Regions from separate parts of the Janibacter sp. DB-40 genome, predicted to be linked through region 1. Evidence: predicted binding sites of a transcription regulator. Region 1 holds the regulator's gene; each other region holds the start of a gene.

What was found. Region 1 encodes LexA, which represses DNA repair genes until DNA is damaged. Its sites were predicted from a motif close to TCGAACANNTGTTCGA; they were not measured.
Region 2: PVE36_RS08280 (HNH endonuclease signature motif containing protein) is a predicted target of LexA. The motif match lies at 2,628-2,643, and genes of this name have one in related genera.
Region 3: recA (recombinase RecA) is a predicted target of LexA. The motif match lies at 1,518-1,533, and genes of this name have one in related genera.

The regions. Positions count from the first base shown of each region.
Region 1 is NZ_CP120360.1:1,181,503-1,185,814, reverse strand. Features, by position in the region: gene PVE36_RS05660 (LysM peptidoglycan-binding domain-containing protein) at 23-412, opposite strand; gene lexA (transcriptional repressor LexA) at 615-1,400, shown strand; gene PVE36_RS05650 (glutaredoxin domain-containing protein) at 1,415-1,834, shown strand; gene PVE36_RS05645 (NAD-dependent protein deacetylase) at 1,841-2,671, opposite strand; gene PVE36_RS05640 (LysR family transcriptional regulator) at 2,732-3,652, shown strand; gene PVE36_RS05635 (ComEC/Rec2 family competence protein) at 3,677-4,312, opposite strand, start outside.
Region 2 is NZ_CP120360.1:1,747,961-1,752,272, forward strand. Features, by position in the region: gene PVE36_RS08270 (HipA family kinase) at 1-588, shown strand, start outside; gene PVE36_RS08275 (DUF3037 domain-containing protein) at 585-965, shown strand; gene PVE36_RS08280 (HNH endonuclease signature motif containing protein) at 962-2,587, opposite strand; gene PVE36_RS08285 (YbhB/YbcL family Raf kinase inhibitor-like protein) at 2,702-3,238, shown strand; gene PVE36_RS08290 (RNA methyltransferase) at 3,284-4,093, opposite strand; gene PVE36_RS08295 (sulfite exporter TauE/SafE family protein) at 4,103-4,312, opposite strand, start outside.
Region 3 is NZ_CP120360.1:2,082,775-2,087,086, forward strand. Features, by position in the region: gene PVE36_RS09865 (regulatory protein RecX) at 1-262, opposite strand, end outside; gene recA (recombinase RecA) at 270-1,343, opposite strand; gene thpR (RNA 2',3'-cyclic phosphodiesterase) at 1,585-2,145, opposite strand; gene PVE36_RS09880 (acetyl-CoA hydrolase/transferase C-terminal domain-containing protein) at 2,176-3,405, shown strand; gene PVE36_RS09885 (ABC transporter permease) at 3,416-4,213, opposite strand; gene PVE36_RS09890 (ABC transporter permease) at 4,210-4,312, opposite strand, start outside.

The sequences.
Region 1 (4,312 bases):
GGTCGATGGGCCCGGGAGGTTCTCAGGGGGTGGGGATGACCAGGGTCTGCCCCGCGTGCACGTGGCTCGTGGCCAGGTCGTTGGCCTGACGGATCTGGGCGATCGCATCGTCGGTGGGGACGCCGGTCATCTCAACCGCGGCGATCGAGGTCAGGGTCTGCCCCGACTCGACGGTGACCTCCTGCGGCGAGGCGGAAGGGCCACCGAAGGCCATCCCCGCGCCGGCGACCGAGGCGAGGGCCACCGTGGTGAGGGTCATCGTGAGGCGACCGCGGCGGGTCAGCCGCACCGCCCCCTTCGTCGGGGTGCCGACCGCGTCGCCCGTGGGGACGGAGTGCAGGTGGCGGGTGCGGGTCGGTCGGACTGCGGGCGCACCGACCGGCGCGCCGTGGGTGACGGTGAGTGCGGTCATCTGGTCCTCCTCGTGGCGTGTCCTATCGAACCGGTGTTCGATAGAACGTCTGTACGATGTCTAGCACGGATGTTCGAAGAAGATCAACAACACGCTCGAACACATGTTTGAAATACCTGTTCGATCGTCCTACTGTCTCCACTACCGAGAAGTTGACCAGCGACCACCGACAACGCTGGTGACACCGGACGGAAGGGTCGAGATGAGCAAGGGCAGCGGCAAGGACATAAGCACGGACTCCGGCGGCGACGACGGCACCGTGCGCCACCTCCCGGAGCGGGACTCCGGTGACGGCCTCACGGCCCGGCAGCGCAAGGTGCTCGAGGTCATCCGCACCGCCGTCGCGACCCGCGGCTACCCGCCGAGCCTGCGAGAGATCGGGCAGCTCGTCGGCCTGACCAGCCCCAGCTCGGTCGCCCACCAGCTCTCCTCCCTCGAGCGCAAGGGCTACCTGCGCCGCGACCCCAACCGCCCCCGCGCGATCGAGGTCATCTCCCCCGATGCGGACGCCGAGGCGGTCATCGCCGACACCGCCGACTTCGGCGGCATGCGCGGTGGCGCCACCGCGCAGGACGAGGACGTCGACCTCACCGGCTCCGGCGACGAGCGGCCCGAGGCCAGCTACGTGCCGGTCCTGGGTGAGATCGCCGCCGGCGTGCCGATCACCGCCGAGGAGCTCGTCGACGACGTCTTCCCGCTGCCCAAGCAGGTCGTCGGCGAGGGCTCCCTCTTCCTGCTCAAGGTCGTCGGCGACTCGATGGTCGACGCGGCCATCTGCGACGGCGACTGGGTCGTCGTGCGTCAGCAGCCCGATGCCGACAACGGCGACATCGTCGCGGCGATGCTCGACAACGAGGCGACGGTCAAGACCTTCAAGCGCAAGGACGGCCACGTCTGGCTGCTCCCCCACAACCCGGCCTTCGAGCCGATCGACGGCGACCACGCGACGGTGCTGGGCAAGGTGACGGCGGTCCTGCGCAGCCTCTGAGGCACAATCGCCCCATGCGCAGATGGGGATCCGCACTCGCCCTTCTCGTCGCGGGCATCGTGCTCGCGGCCCAAGGGGTGCGCAGTGGCGACGGGTCCGACCTCGTGCTGTTCGTCGTCGTCCTCGTCTTCGCGTGGTGGCTCTCCCCGCTCAACGGCCGCGGGGGGCCGGGTCACGCCAAGGTCGAGGCGAGGCGCAGCGAGTTCCCCGTCGTCATCTACTGGCGGCCCGGGTGCGTGTTCTGCCTGCGCCTGCGCGGCGCCTTGGGCAAGGACAAGGACAAGGCCACCTGGGTCAGCATCTGGGCGGACGACGACGCGGCCGCCTTCGTCCGCTCGGTCAACGGCGGCAACGAGACCGTCCCGACCGTGCGCATCGGCGACGAGGTGCACACCAACCCCGACCCCGAGGTCGTCAGGGCCGCGCTGCGCTGACCCGGCTCAGGCGCTCGCGGCCACCCGGTCCAACGACTGCGTCAGGGAGCGAAGGGAGTCGGCCAGCTCCCCGTCGACGCGGTGGTCGACGAGGTCGTCGCCCCGGCTCGGCCCCCGGGTGATCAGCGCGACCGGGATCCCACGCTTGGCCGCCCGGCGCACGAAGCGCAGGCCGGACATCACCTGCAGCGAGCTGCCGAGCACAAGCAGGCTCGGCGCCTGGTCGGTCAGGTCGAAGCAGTGCTGGACCTTCGGCTTGTCCACCGCTCCCCCGAAGAAGACGACGTCCGGCTTGAGCGTGTCCTGTCCGCACGAGGTGCAGATCGGTACCCGGAACCGCTCGACGTCCACGGCGTCGAGCCGCACGTCGCCGTCCGGTCGGATCTCGTCGCTGTCGACGTCGAAGTCGGGGTTCTCCGCGGCCATCCGCTCGTCGAGGACGGGACGGGCGACCCGCGCGTCGCAGGTGAGGCAGACGACGTCGACGAGGTTGCCGTGCAGCTCGACGACCTCGCGGGTGCCGGCGGCCTGGTGCAGGCCATCGACGTTCTGCGTGATCAGCGGGCCCACCGCTCCGAGCTCCTGCAGGCGGGTGACGGCATGGTGCGCGGCGTTGGGCCGGGCCGCGTGGAAGCGGCGCCAGCCGACGAAGCTGCGCGCCCAGTACCGTCGCCGCGCCTCGCTGCTGGCGACGAACTCCGAGAGGTGCATGGGCGTGACCTTCCGCTGGCCGTCCGGGCCGCGGTAGTCGGGGATGCCGGAGTCGGTGGACATGCCGGCTCCCGTGAGCACCAGCGCCGGTCCCGCCGACAGCACGCGGGCGATGTCCTCGATCACCCGCTCAGTATGCGACCTACCCGCACCTCTGATCCACCACCCACGGCTTAGCATGGCGGCATGATCGACGCCGCAGGGCTGCGCGTGATGCGCGCCATCGCCGAGGAGGGCAGCTTCACCGCCGCTGCCCTCGCCCTCGGCTACTCGCAACCGGCCGTCTCCCAGATGGTCAAGCGGCTCGAGCAGCGCACCGGCACCGTGCTCGTCGAGAAGGTCGGTCGCTCCGTGCGCCTGACCGAGGCCGGCAGCGTCCTGGCCCGTCACGCCGCACCCGTCCTCGCCGCGCTCGACGCGGCCGAGGAGGAGGTCGCCGCGATCGCCGGGCTGCGCTCCGGCCGGGTGCGCCTCATGGCCTTCCCCTCCTCGTCGGTCACGCTCGTCCCCCGCGCGCTCGCCGCCGTGCGCAAGCAGTACCCGGACCTGTCGGTGCAGTTCGCCGAGGCCGAACCACCCGAGTCGATCGCCGCGCTGCGCTCCGGTGAGGTCGACCTCGCGGTCGCCTTCTCCTACGACGGCAGCGACATCGCCCGTGGGGAGGACCTCGAGGGCTTCGCCGTCCACCCCCTGCTCGAGGAGGAGGTGCGCGTCGCCCTCCCCCGCGACCACCCCCTCGCCGGGCAGGAGGTCATCGCGATGACCGACCTGACCGACGAGGACTGGATCGCCGGGTGCGCCCGCTGCCGTGGGCACCTGCTCCAGATCGCCAACAACGCGGGGTTCGCGCCCAAGGTCGCCTTCGAGACCGAGGACTACGTCGCGGTCCAGGGGTTCGTCGCCGCCGGTCTCGGTGTCGCGCTCATCCCCGACCTGATCCGTGCGGCGACCTCCAACCCGGACGTCGTCATCCGTCCGCTCGACCCGACGAGCCACCGCCGGATCCACGCGGTCACGACCGAGGACCTGCTCAAGGTGCCGGCCGTCGCCGCCACGCTGGAGGCGCTCGTCGCGTCCGCCGCGACGGCCACGCCCGCCTCCGTCTGAGTCGGCGGACCCTGCCGGGCGACCTCACCCGGGCCGCTCGGTGACGACCGTGGGCCCGTCGAGGACCGCGATGTCACCGTGCAGGTCGGTGCGCAGGGTCCGGGAAGCGTGGCCCGTGGCCCAGTCGAGGGCCGAGGGCGTGGGGTGGCCGTAGTCGTTGTCGGCGCCGACGCTGATGATCGCCACCGGAGCGGCAACCTCGTCCATGAAGCCCTCGTCGAGGTTGCTCGACCCGTGGTGCGGCATCTTCAGTACCTCGAGCCCCTCCGCGGCCGCGGCCATCGCCGGGTCCCGGCGCAGCGCCAGCAGCAGGGCGTGCCCGGCCTCACGCTCGATGTCCCCGAGGAGCAGGGCGTCCACCTCCCCGCTGCGCACGTGGAGCACGATGCTCGCGTTGTTGGCCTCAGAACCCCCGGAGACCGGACGGGCCGGCCACCACGCCGTCGCGGTGACCCCACCGAGCTCGAAGCGGTCGCCTGCCACGACCGTGCGCACCGGCACGTCGTGCTCCGCGGCGACCTCCCGGACCTGCCGGGCCGCCCACTCGGGATCGGCCTCGGGAGTGACGAGCAGCGTCCCGACCGCCCGCCCGTCCACCGCGTCCTCGAGACCGGCCACGTGGTCCTCGTGGAAGTGCGTGAGCACCACCGCATCGAGCGA
Region 2 (4,312 bases), 570 kb from region 1:
ATCCCGGTCCCCCGGCTCGCCGTCGTCGACCTGACCAAGGACATCGCCCGCTACGAGGCCGACGAGGAGGTCCAGGACCTGCTCACGGCCTCGGTCGGCACCAACCTGGGTCTGGACTACCTGCCCGGATCCTTCGGCTACGACGGATCTCGTCCGGCGACACGTGCGCAGGCGGAGCCGATCGTCTGGCTCGACGCCTTCACGGCCAACGTCGACCGGACGTGGGCCAACCCCAACCTGCTCGTGTGGGGCGGGCGCCCGTGGGCCATCGACCACGGTGCGGCCCTGTACTTCCACCACTCGTGGCGGCGGCGCGCACCCGATCCCGGGCGTTTCGCGGACCAGCCCTTCTCCGTCGAGGACCACGTCCTGCGTGACCTCACCGACGACCTGGCGGCGGTGCACGAGCGCGCCGAGGCGACCCTGGACGACGAGACCCTCAGGGGCGTCATCGACCTCGTGCCCGAGGAGTGGCTCGAGACGAGCGAGCACCTCACGACGACCGGCGCCGTGCGCTCGGCCTACCTCGAGCACCTCGTCGCCCGTCGTGACCGCCCCGACGCCTGGCTGCCCGGAGGTGGGCGATGACCCGCATGCCCTACCAGTACGTCGTGCTCCGCTGCGTCCCCGACGCCGAGCGCGAGGAGTTCATCAACGTCGGCATCGTGCTGCGCTGCCAGGCGGCGGACCACCTCGAGGCCGCGTTCGCCGTCGACCACGCCCGGCTGGCGGCCTTCGCGCCCAGCCTGGACCCGGATGAGCTCGACGCGGCGCTGCAGGTCGTCTGCGACGTCGCGGCCGGACGCGAAGGGGGCGGCCGCCCCCGCCTCGGGGACGACGGACGGCGCTTCGGCTGGCTCAGTGCGCCCCGCTCGACGGTGGTGCGGCCCGGGCCGGTGCACAGCGGCCTGACCGAGGACCCGGCGAGCGAGGTGCAACGGCTCCTCGACCGGCTCGTGCGCTAGGCCGCGTGGAGTCCGTCGAGGTGTACCTCGAGGCGGGAGTGGGTCAGGGCCGGCGGCACCGGCTCACGCGGATGCGGGATGTCGCGCCCCACCCCGAGCAGGGGTGGCGCGGGACAGGGATGGTCCTGTCCGTGGGTGGTGGTCAGGTTGACCTCGTGGGGCCGGTCGCCGGGATCGAGCCCGGTGGACGTGACAGTGGCTCGCCAGCCCCGGGCTTCCTTGTCGAGGTTGTGCCGTTCGCACAGACCCCACCCGTTGCCCGCACTGGTAGGGCCGCCGTCCGCCGCGGGGTGGGCGTGGTCGACCTGCCTGGTCTGGGCATCGCACCATGGGACGCGGCAGGTGGCGTCCCGCAGGGCGATCAGAGCGCGCAGAGCGCCGCTGTGGAACCGTTGTCGTGACTCCATCGCGACCAGGTTCCGTCCGTCCGGTGTGGTGAAGAGCCGGCGCAACCAGATCCCCGAGCTGCGCTCGTCCTCTGACTCGGCAGACTCCAACTCGTCCAGGAGGCGGGTCAGGTGCTCGCGGGCGCTGTGCGGCGGAAGGGCGCCCCATCCGGGCACCTCGACCGCCCCGTCGCCCCGGGCTCGGCGGCCCGCGCCATGCCCGGTCGCGCCATCACCCCCGGTCCCGTGGCCCGCGACTCCGCCGCCCGCATTGCCGGCCACCGGGTCGTCGTCGCCCGGGTCCCCATGGGTGGGCAGGAACGTCGTGTCGCTCATGACCAGACCGACCTCGACGGGCTGGGCCCGCCCCTCGTCCCGTCCGGACAGACGCTCCAGTGCGGTGTCGGCCATCCATGCACCCCGGCTGCGCTCGTCTGCAGCGCGCTCAGCGTCCACCTGCGAATCACCCGTCACGACGAATCGCGTCGCCTCCGCCGCAGTCAGCGACGCGTGGGCACCGACGACGTCGGTGAGCGGACCCAGGACCGAGAGCCACGCCATCCCGTCCGGCGCCGGGCGCGTGCTCACCCTGCGGGAGGCCACGGCCCTCTCGTTGCGCCTGACCACACTGGCCGGGTCGATCCCGGTGCACGCCCGGTGGGCGGCGCCCCGCAGCGCGCGGTCCCCCAACCCGGTCAGGTCCCCGGCCAGGCGGCGATCGGCCTCTCTGCGGTCCTGTGGTGACAAGCAGGTCGTCTCCTGGGCGACGAGACCCGCCCTGGACTCGCTGACCCGTCCGGCAGTCAACGCGGACATCGTCTGTGGCAGGACGGAGCACCAGGCCCGTGCCGTGGCCACGTGCCGATCGGCCTGCACCGGCGAGCACCGCCGCGCCAGAGCGACCTCGCTGCGCGCCGCGCTGTGCCGCCGACGCGCCTCGCCGCGCGTGATCTCCTCACGCACCCGAGCGGCTGACGCGTCCTGCTCCACCTGCTCCACGAAGTGCACCGTCGCCCGCGCCTGGACCGCCGAGACAGCGGACTTGATCTCCTCCGCCACCGTGACCACCTGCAGGCACTCCGCCCGGGTCAGTCCGACCACGTCCGTCAGCCCCGAGAGCCACTCACGGGTATCGCCCAACAGCTCCGCCATCCCGGGAAGACCCGCGACCACGTCGGCCGTCCCGCCCTCGGCCGCAAGACCACGCGGACTGTCGGTGTCGACTGGCACGGTCACGATCGTCCCTCCTCATGGGATGGGTTTGCTCATGGTCCATTCGAACAGGTGTTCGAGTCGATGTCAAGAGCGGCATCCTCCGAACCACCGAGTGGAGCATCTAGGGTCGGGACCATGGACTTCACACGACCGACTGCACCAGACCCCTACGAGATGCTCCCGGCCACGGCGTCCTTCGACGTCACCAGCGAGGACTTCGTCGACGGCGGGACCCTGCCCGACGCACAGGTCGCCTCCGGCGGCAACCGCAGTCCGCAGCTGTCCTGGTCCGGCGCGCCGGAGGGGACGAAGAGCTTCGCTGTCTCCTGCTTCGACCCGGACGCCCCCACTCCGGCCGGCTTCTGGCACTGGACCGTGGTCGACCTGCCCGCGGACACGACCTCGCTGCCGGCGGACGCCGGGGCCGAGGGTGGCGCGAACCTCCCCGAGGGCGCCTTCATGACCACCACCGACAACGGCACTCGGGACTTCGGCGGGGCCGCCCCGCCGGAGGGCGACATGGTGCACCGCTACTTCTTCGCTGTGCACGCCCTCGACGTCGAGCCGGGTGGTCTCGGCATCGACGGCGACGTCAGCTGCACGGTCGCGGCGTTCACCTACCTGCCACACACGCTCGGCCGGGCCGTCATCACCGGCACCTACCAGGCCTGAGCGCGGCTGCAGTCCGGCGGGGCCGTGGGCCGACGGGGCTGCGGGTCAGCGCACCCGCAGCTCCCACGCGGCCACGGCTCCCGCGGCCGCGACGTTGAGCGAGTCGACCACGCCGGTCATCGGGATCGTCACCGTGAGGTCGACCTGCCCGAGTGTCCGGCGCGCCAGCCCGTCGCCCTCGGTGCCCAGGACCAGCGCGAGGCGCTCGGGCGGGTCGGCCGACAGCTCGTCGAGCCCGACCGCGTCCGGCGCCAACGCCAGTGCCGCCACCGTGAACCCGGCCTCGCGCAGTGCCTCGATGCCGCCGGGCCACGGGTCGATCCGTGTCCACGGCACCTGGAAGACCGTGCCCATCGAGACCCGGATGGCCCGCCGGTAGAGCGGGTCGGCACACCTGGGTGTCACGAGGACGGCGTCCGTCCCCAGCGCCGCAGCAGAACGGAAGACGGCACCGACGTTGGTGTGGTCGACGACGTCCTCGATCACGAGCACGCGGCGGGCTCCGTCGAGCACCTGGGCCAGCGACGGCAGCTGCGGTCGGTGCATCGAGGCCAGCGCACCGCGGTGCAGGTTGTACCCGGTGATCCCCTCGATCACCTCCGCCGTCCCGGTGTAGACCGGGACCCCCTTCGCCTCCGCCTCCTCGACGATGTCGGCGAGGTCGGTCAACCACCGCTCCCCCATGAGGAAGGCGCGTGGTTCGTGACCGGTGGAGAGGGCGCGGCGGATGACCTTCTCGCTCTCGGCGAGGTAGAGCCCCCCGGCCGGCTCGAGGAGGCGTCGCATCTTCACGTCGGTCAGCCCGACGAAGTCGCGCAGGCGTTCGTCCCCGGGGTCGGTGATGGTGATCGGCACGGGACGAGGCTAGAGCAGGGTGCGGAGGATGACGCCGAGGCTGGCCACGACGCAGAAGGCCAGGACGACCCGGCGCAGGGCCCTCGCGTCCAGCCGCGAGCGCACCGGCCCCGCCAGCAGGTGCCCCGCGACGACGAAGGGCCACCACGTGACCCCGGCCCGCAGCTGCTCGGCGCTCACCTGACCGGCCAGGGCCAGTCCCGCGAGGCTCACGCCCGT
Region 3 (4,312 bases), 900 kb from region 1:
CCCCGGTGAGCAGCCGCAGCACGACGGCGCGAGCGACCGCGTACGGGTCCGCGTCCTCGTCCGTGGCCTTCGGGTCGGGTGGGGGGATCCTCGGCGACTCGCCTGCGGGGGGCTTCGAGGCCCCGGCCGCGGGCGGCCTGCGCACCTCAGCCGGCGTGGGCCCGCCGGGTGCCTCAGCGGATCCGTCCTCGATGGCGGAGACCGCCGCGCGCAGCTGCTCGAGCGTGCGCGGGGCGGTCTCCGTGGTGTCGTGATCGCTCATGACCGGCTCAGAAGTCGACGGGGACCTCGGCCGACTCCTTGGCCTCGTCCTCGACGGGGGCGACACCGATGCCGAGCTTGTTCTTGATCTTCAGCTCGATCTCGTCGGAGAGCTGCGGGTTGTCCTTGAGGAACTTGCGCGCATTCTCCTTGCCCTGCCCCAGCTGGTCGCCATCGTAGGTGTACCAGGCGCCGGCCTTGCGGACGAAGCCGTGCTCGACGCCCATGTCGATCAGGCCGCCCTCACGGGAGATGCCCTGGCCGTAGAGGATGTCGAACTCGGCCTGCTTGAACGGCGGCGAGACCTTGTTCTTCACGACCTTGCACCGGGTGCGGTTGCCGACCGGGTCGGTCCCGTCCTTGAGGGTCTCGATGCGCCGGACGTCCAGGCGCACCGACGCGTAGAACTTCAGCGCCTTGCCACCCGTGGTCGTCTCGGGTGAGCCGAACATCACGCCGATCTTCTCGCGGAGCTGGTTGATGAAGATGGCCGTCGTCCCGGACGTGCTGAGCGCACCGGTGATCTTGCGCAGCGCCTGGCTCATCAGGCGAGCCTGCAGACCGACGTGGCTGTCACCCATCTCGCCCTCGATCTCGGCACGGGGCACGAGCGCGGCGACGGAGTCGACGACGATGATGTCGAGCGCACCGGAGCGGATCAGCATGTCGGCGATCTCCAGGGCCTGCTCACCGGTGTCCGGCTGGCTGACCAGGAGGGCGTCGGTGTCGACACCGAGCTTCTTCGCGTACTCGGGGTCGAGCGCGTGCTCGGCGTCGATGAAGGCCGCGATGCCGCCGGCCTTCTGCGCGTTGGCCACGGCGTGCAGGGCCACGGTCGTCTTGCCGGAGGACTCGGGACCGTAGATCTCGACGACACGACCGCGGGGCAGGCCGCCGATGCCGAGGGCGACGTCGAGGGAGATCGACCCCGTCGGGATGGTGGCGATCGGAGGGCGCACGTCATCGCCGAGGCGCATGACCGCGCCCTTGCCGTGTGCCTTCTCGATCTGCCCCATGACGCTGTCGAGGGACTTGAGCTTCTGCTCGTGGAGCTTGCTGTCGATGGTCGTGACCTCAGCCATGCCACACCTTCCTTGTCATCGTGTCGGGCGCGCCCACCGGCGACCGGATCCGCACTGTCGGACGTCTCGTGCTTGTCTGGTCAGACGCTAGGAGCCACCACCGACAACGGTCCGCAGCTGCCGTGGGGCTGTGGACACCGATGCTGTCGGATGGGCACCTGTGCACGACGCTACCCGAACACGTGTTCGAGGTCAGTATCCGACGCGCCGACACGCCGCACGGGACCGCACGAGTGTCCGCTCACTCCCCCGACAGGGCGGCCCGGGCCACCGTCTCGTACCGGGGGCGACGCCTCGGGCCCTCCCCCAGGTGGGAGGCGACGAGCTCGATCTCGCGCACCCGCCACGGCGAGGAGCGGAAGGTCTCCAGCACGCGCAACCACCTCGTCGCCTCGATCGGCCTCTTCAGGCGGGCCAGGGACAGGTGCGGCACGAAGGCCCTGCCGTCCGGCGTCGCCCCGGAGACGTTCGCGGCGGCCCGAGCCCCGGTCGCCAGTCTCGTGAGCGACTCCCCCGCCGCGGCGTCGACCCCGAGCCACAGCACCTTCGCCCGGGTGGGGTCGGGGAAGCACCCGGCTCCCCCGAGCTGCACGTCGAAGGGGGCGACCCGTGCTGCCGCCGAGTCGAGGTGCTCGACGAGCTCGTCCTCCCGGGCCTGGGGCACCGAGGGCATGAAGGCCAGCGTCAGGTGCCACTGCCCGGGGTCGATCCACGGCATCCCCTCCCGGGGCGCCAGGAAGTCGGCCAGCTCCTCGAGCACCTCCTGCGGCGGCACGACCGCGACGAACATCCGCTGTGGCACGCTCCCACCGTCCCACGCGAGGATGTGTCCGTGCAGACCGTCGACACCGCCGCCCTCGCCACCGCCTTCCGCGCCCTTCCCGCGACGCCCCGAGTCGTCGTCTCCGGCAACCACAGCGTGCCCTGGGAGGCCGTGCGCGTGCTCGACGAGCACGTGCACTCCTACGTCCTCAACGTCCTCAACGGGCCCCCCGGCCTGCCCGACCGCGAGGGAGTCACCCTCGAGACGAGCTTCGTCGGGCCCGGCCAGCGTCGACGGCCGGGCCTGAGCTACGTGCCCAGCCGCCTGTCCCTGGTCCCGGTCCTCTTCCGCGAACGCCTGCCGGTCGACGCGGTCGTGCTGCACTGTGCACCGCCGCGCGATGGGCACCTCTCCCTCGGCCTGGAGGTCAACATCCTGCCCGCGGCGCTCGAGGCCTGCCGCGCCCGTGGTGGTCTCGTCGTGGCCGTTGTCAACAACCGCATGCCGTACACGCACGGGGACGCCCTGGTGCCCCTCGAGGACGTCGACCTGGCCGTCGAGTGCGACGAGCCGCTCCCCTCCCCGGGCGCCCCGCCGACCCTCGGCGAGGACGCGCAGACCATCGGGCGCAGCGTCGCCGCGAGGGTCCCCGACGGCGCCACCCTGCAGATGGGGATCGGGGCCGTCCCGGACGCCGCCCTGGCCGCCCTGACGGAGCACCGCGGGCTGCGCCTGTGGACCGAGATGTTCTCCGACGGGGTACTCGCCCTCGACGCGGCCGGCGCCCTGGACCCCGAGCATCCCCTGACCACGTCCTTCCTCTTCGGGTCGCCGGAGCTCTACGCCTGGGTCGACGACAACCCTCGAGTGAGGATGGCCCGGACCGAGCGCACGAACGACCCGGGGCTCATCGCCGAGCAGCGCCTGATGACCTCGATCAACACGGCGCTGGAGGTCGACCTCTTCGGGCAGGCCAACGCCTCGCGCATCGGCACCCGCATCCACAGCGGCTTCGGTGGCCAGACGGACTTCATCGTCGGCGCCCTGCACTCCCCCGGGGGCCAGGCGCTCCTGGCCCTGCGCTCCTGGCACCCCCGCGCCGACCTCTCCACGATCGTGCCGCTCGTCGACGAGCCGGTGACCTCGTTCCAGGCCAGTGCCATCGTCACCGAGCAGGGCACCGCCCCGCTCTTCGGGTCGACCGAGCGGGAGCAGGCGCGCGCGCTCATCGAGGAGGCGGCCCATCCCCGCGTCCGGGACGAGCTGTGGGAGGAGGCCGTGGCCCTCGGGCTGGCCTGACCCCCTTCGCTCAGGCCCGCAGCAGGGTCTCGATCCGTCGGGAGGTCGCCCAGATCCCCACGAGACCGAGGCCGAGCAGGTAGGCGAGGTGCCACAGCAGCCCCCAGCCGACCTCGCCGAGCATGAGCCCGCGCTCGAGCGCCACCCCGTGGTAGAGCGGCGTGGCCATGACGAGCGGCTGCGCCCAGCCCGGGTAGGTGCCCAGCGGGAAGAAGGTCGCCGAGAGCAGGAAGAGCGGCTGGATGACCAGCATGACCCAGTCGAAGTCCACCCACGAGCGCATGAAGGTGGTCGCGAACATGCCGACGGCGGAGAAGGCCAGCCCGATGAAGACCGCCGCCGGGACCGCGAGCACCGACCACCACGAGTCGACCACCCCGACGGCCAGGGCCACGAGGTAGAAGACGAGCGCGTAGACCCCGCCGCGGATGAGCGACCAGGCCACCTCGCCGACGGCGATGTCGCGGGGACCCAGTGGCGTCGCCAGCATCGCGTCGTAGATCTTGGCGTACTTCAGCTTGAAGAAGACGTTGAACGTGGAGTCCATGACCGCGCCGTTCATCGCGGATGCCGCGAGCATGGCCGGTGCGACGAAGGCGGCGTAGGTGACCCTCGACCCGCCGTCGGTGATGACGAAGGGCACGAGGGAGCCGACCCCGATCCCGAGGGAGAAGAGGTAGAAGACCGGCTCGGCGAAGCCGGTGACGAAGGCCGCCCACTGCCGACGGAAGCTGACGACGTTGCGCTCGACGACCGAGCGCCACATCGCCAGGCCGGGGGTCAGCACCCCGGGAGCCAGGGAGGTCACGACACCAACCTCCGCGTCATGCCCGCGCGGGCGTACACCCAGCCGACGCCGATGAAGAGCAGCAGCACCGCCAGGTGCACGAGGTCGACGACGGCGAAG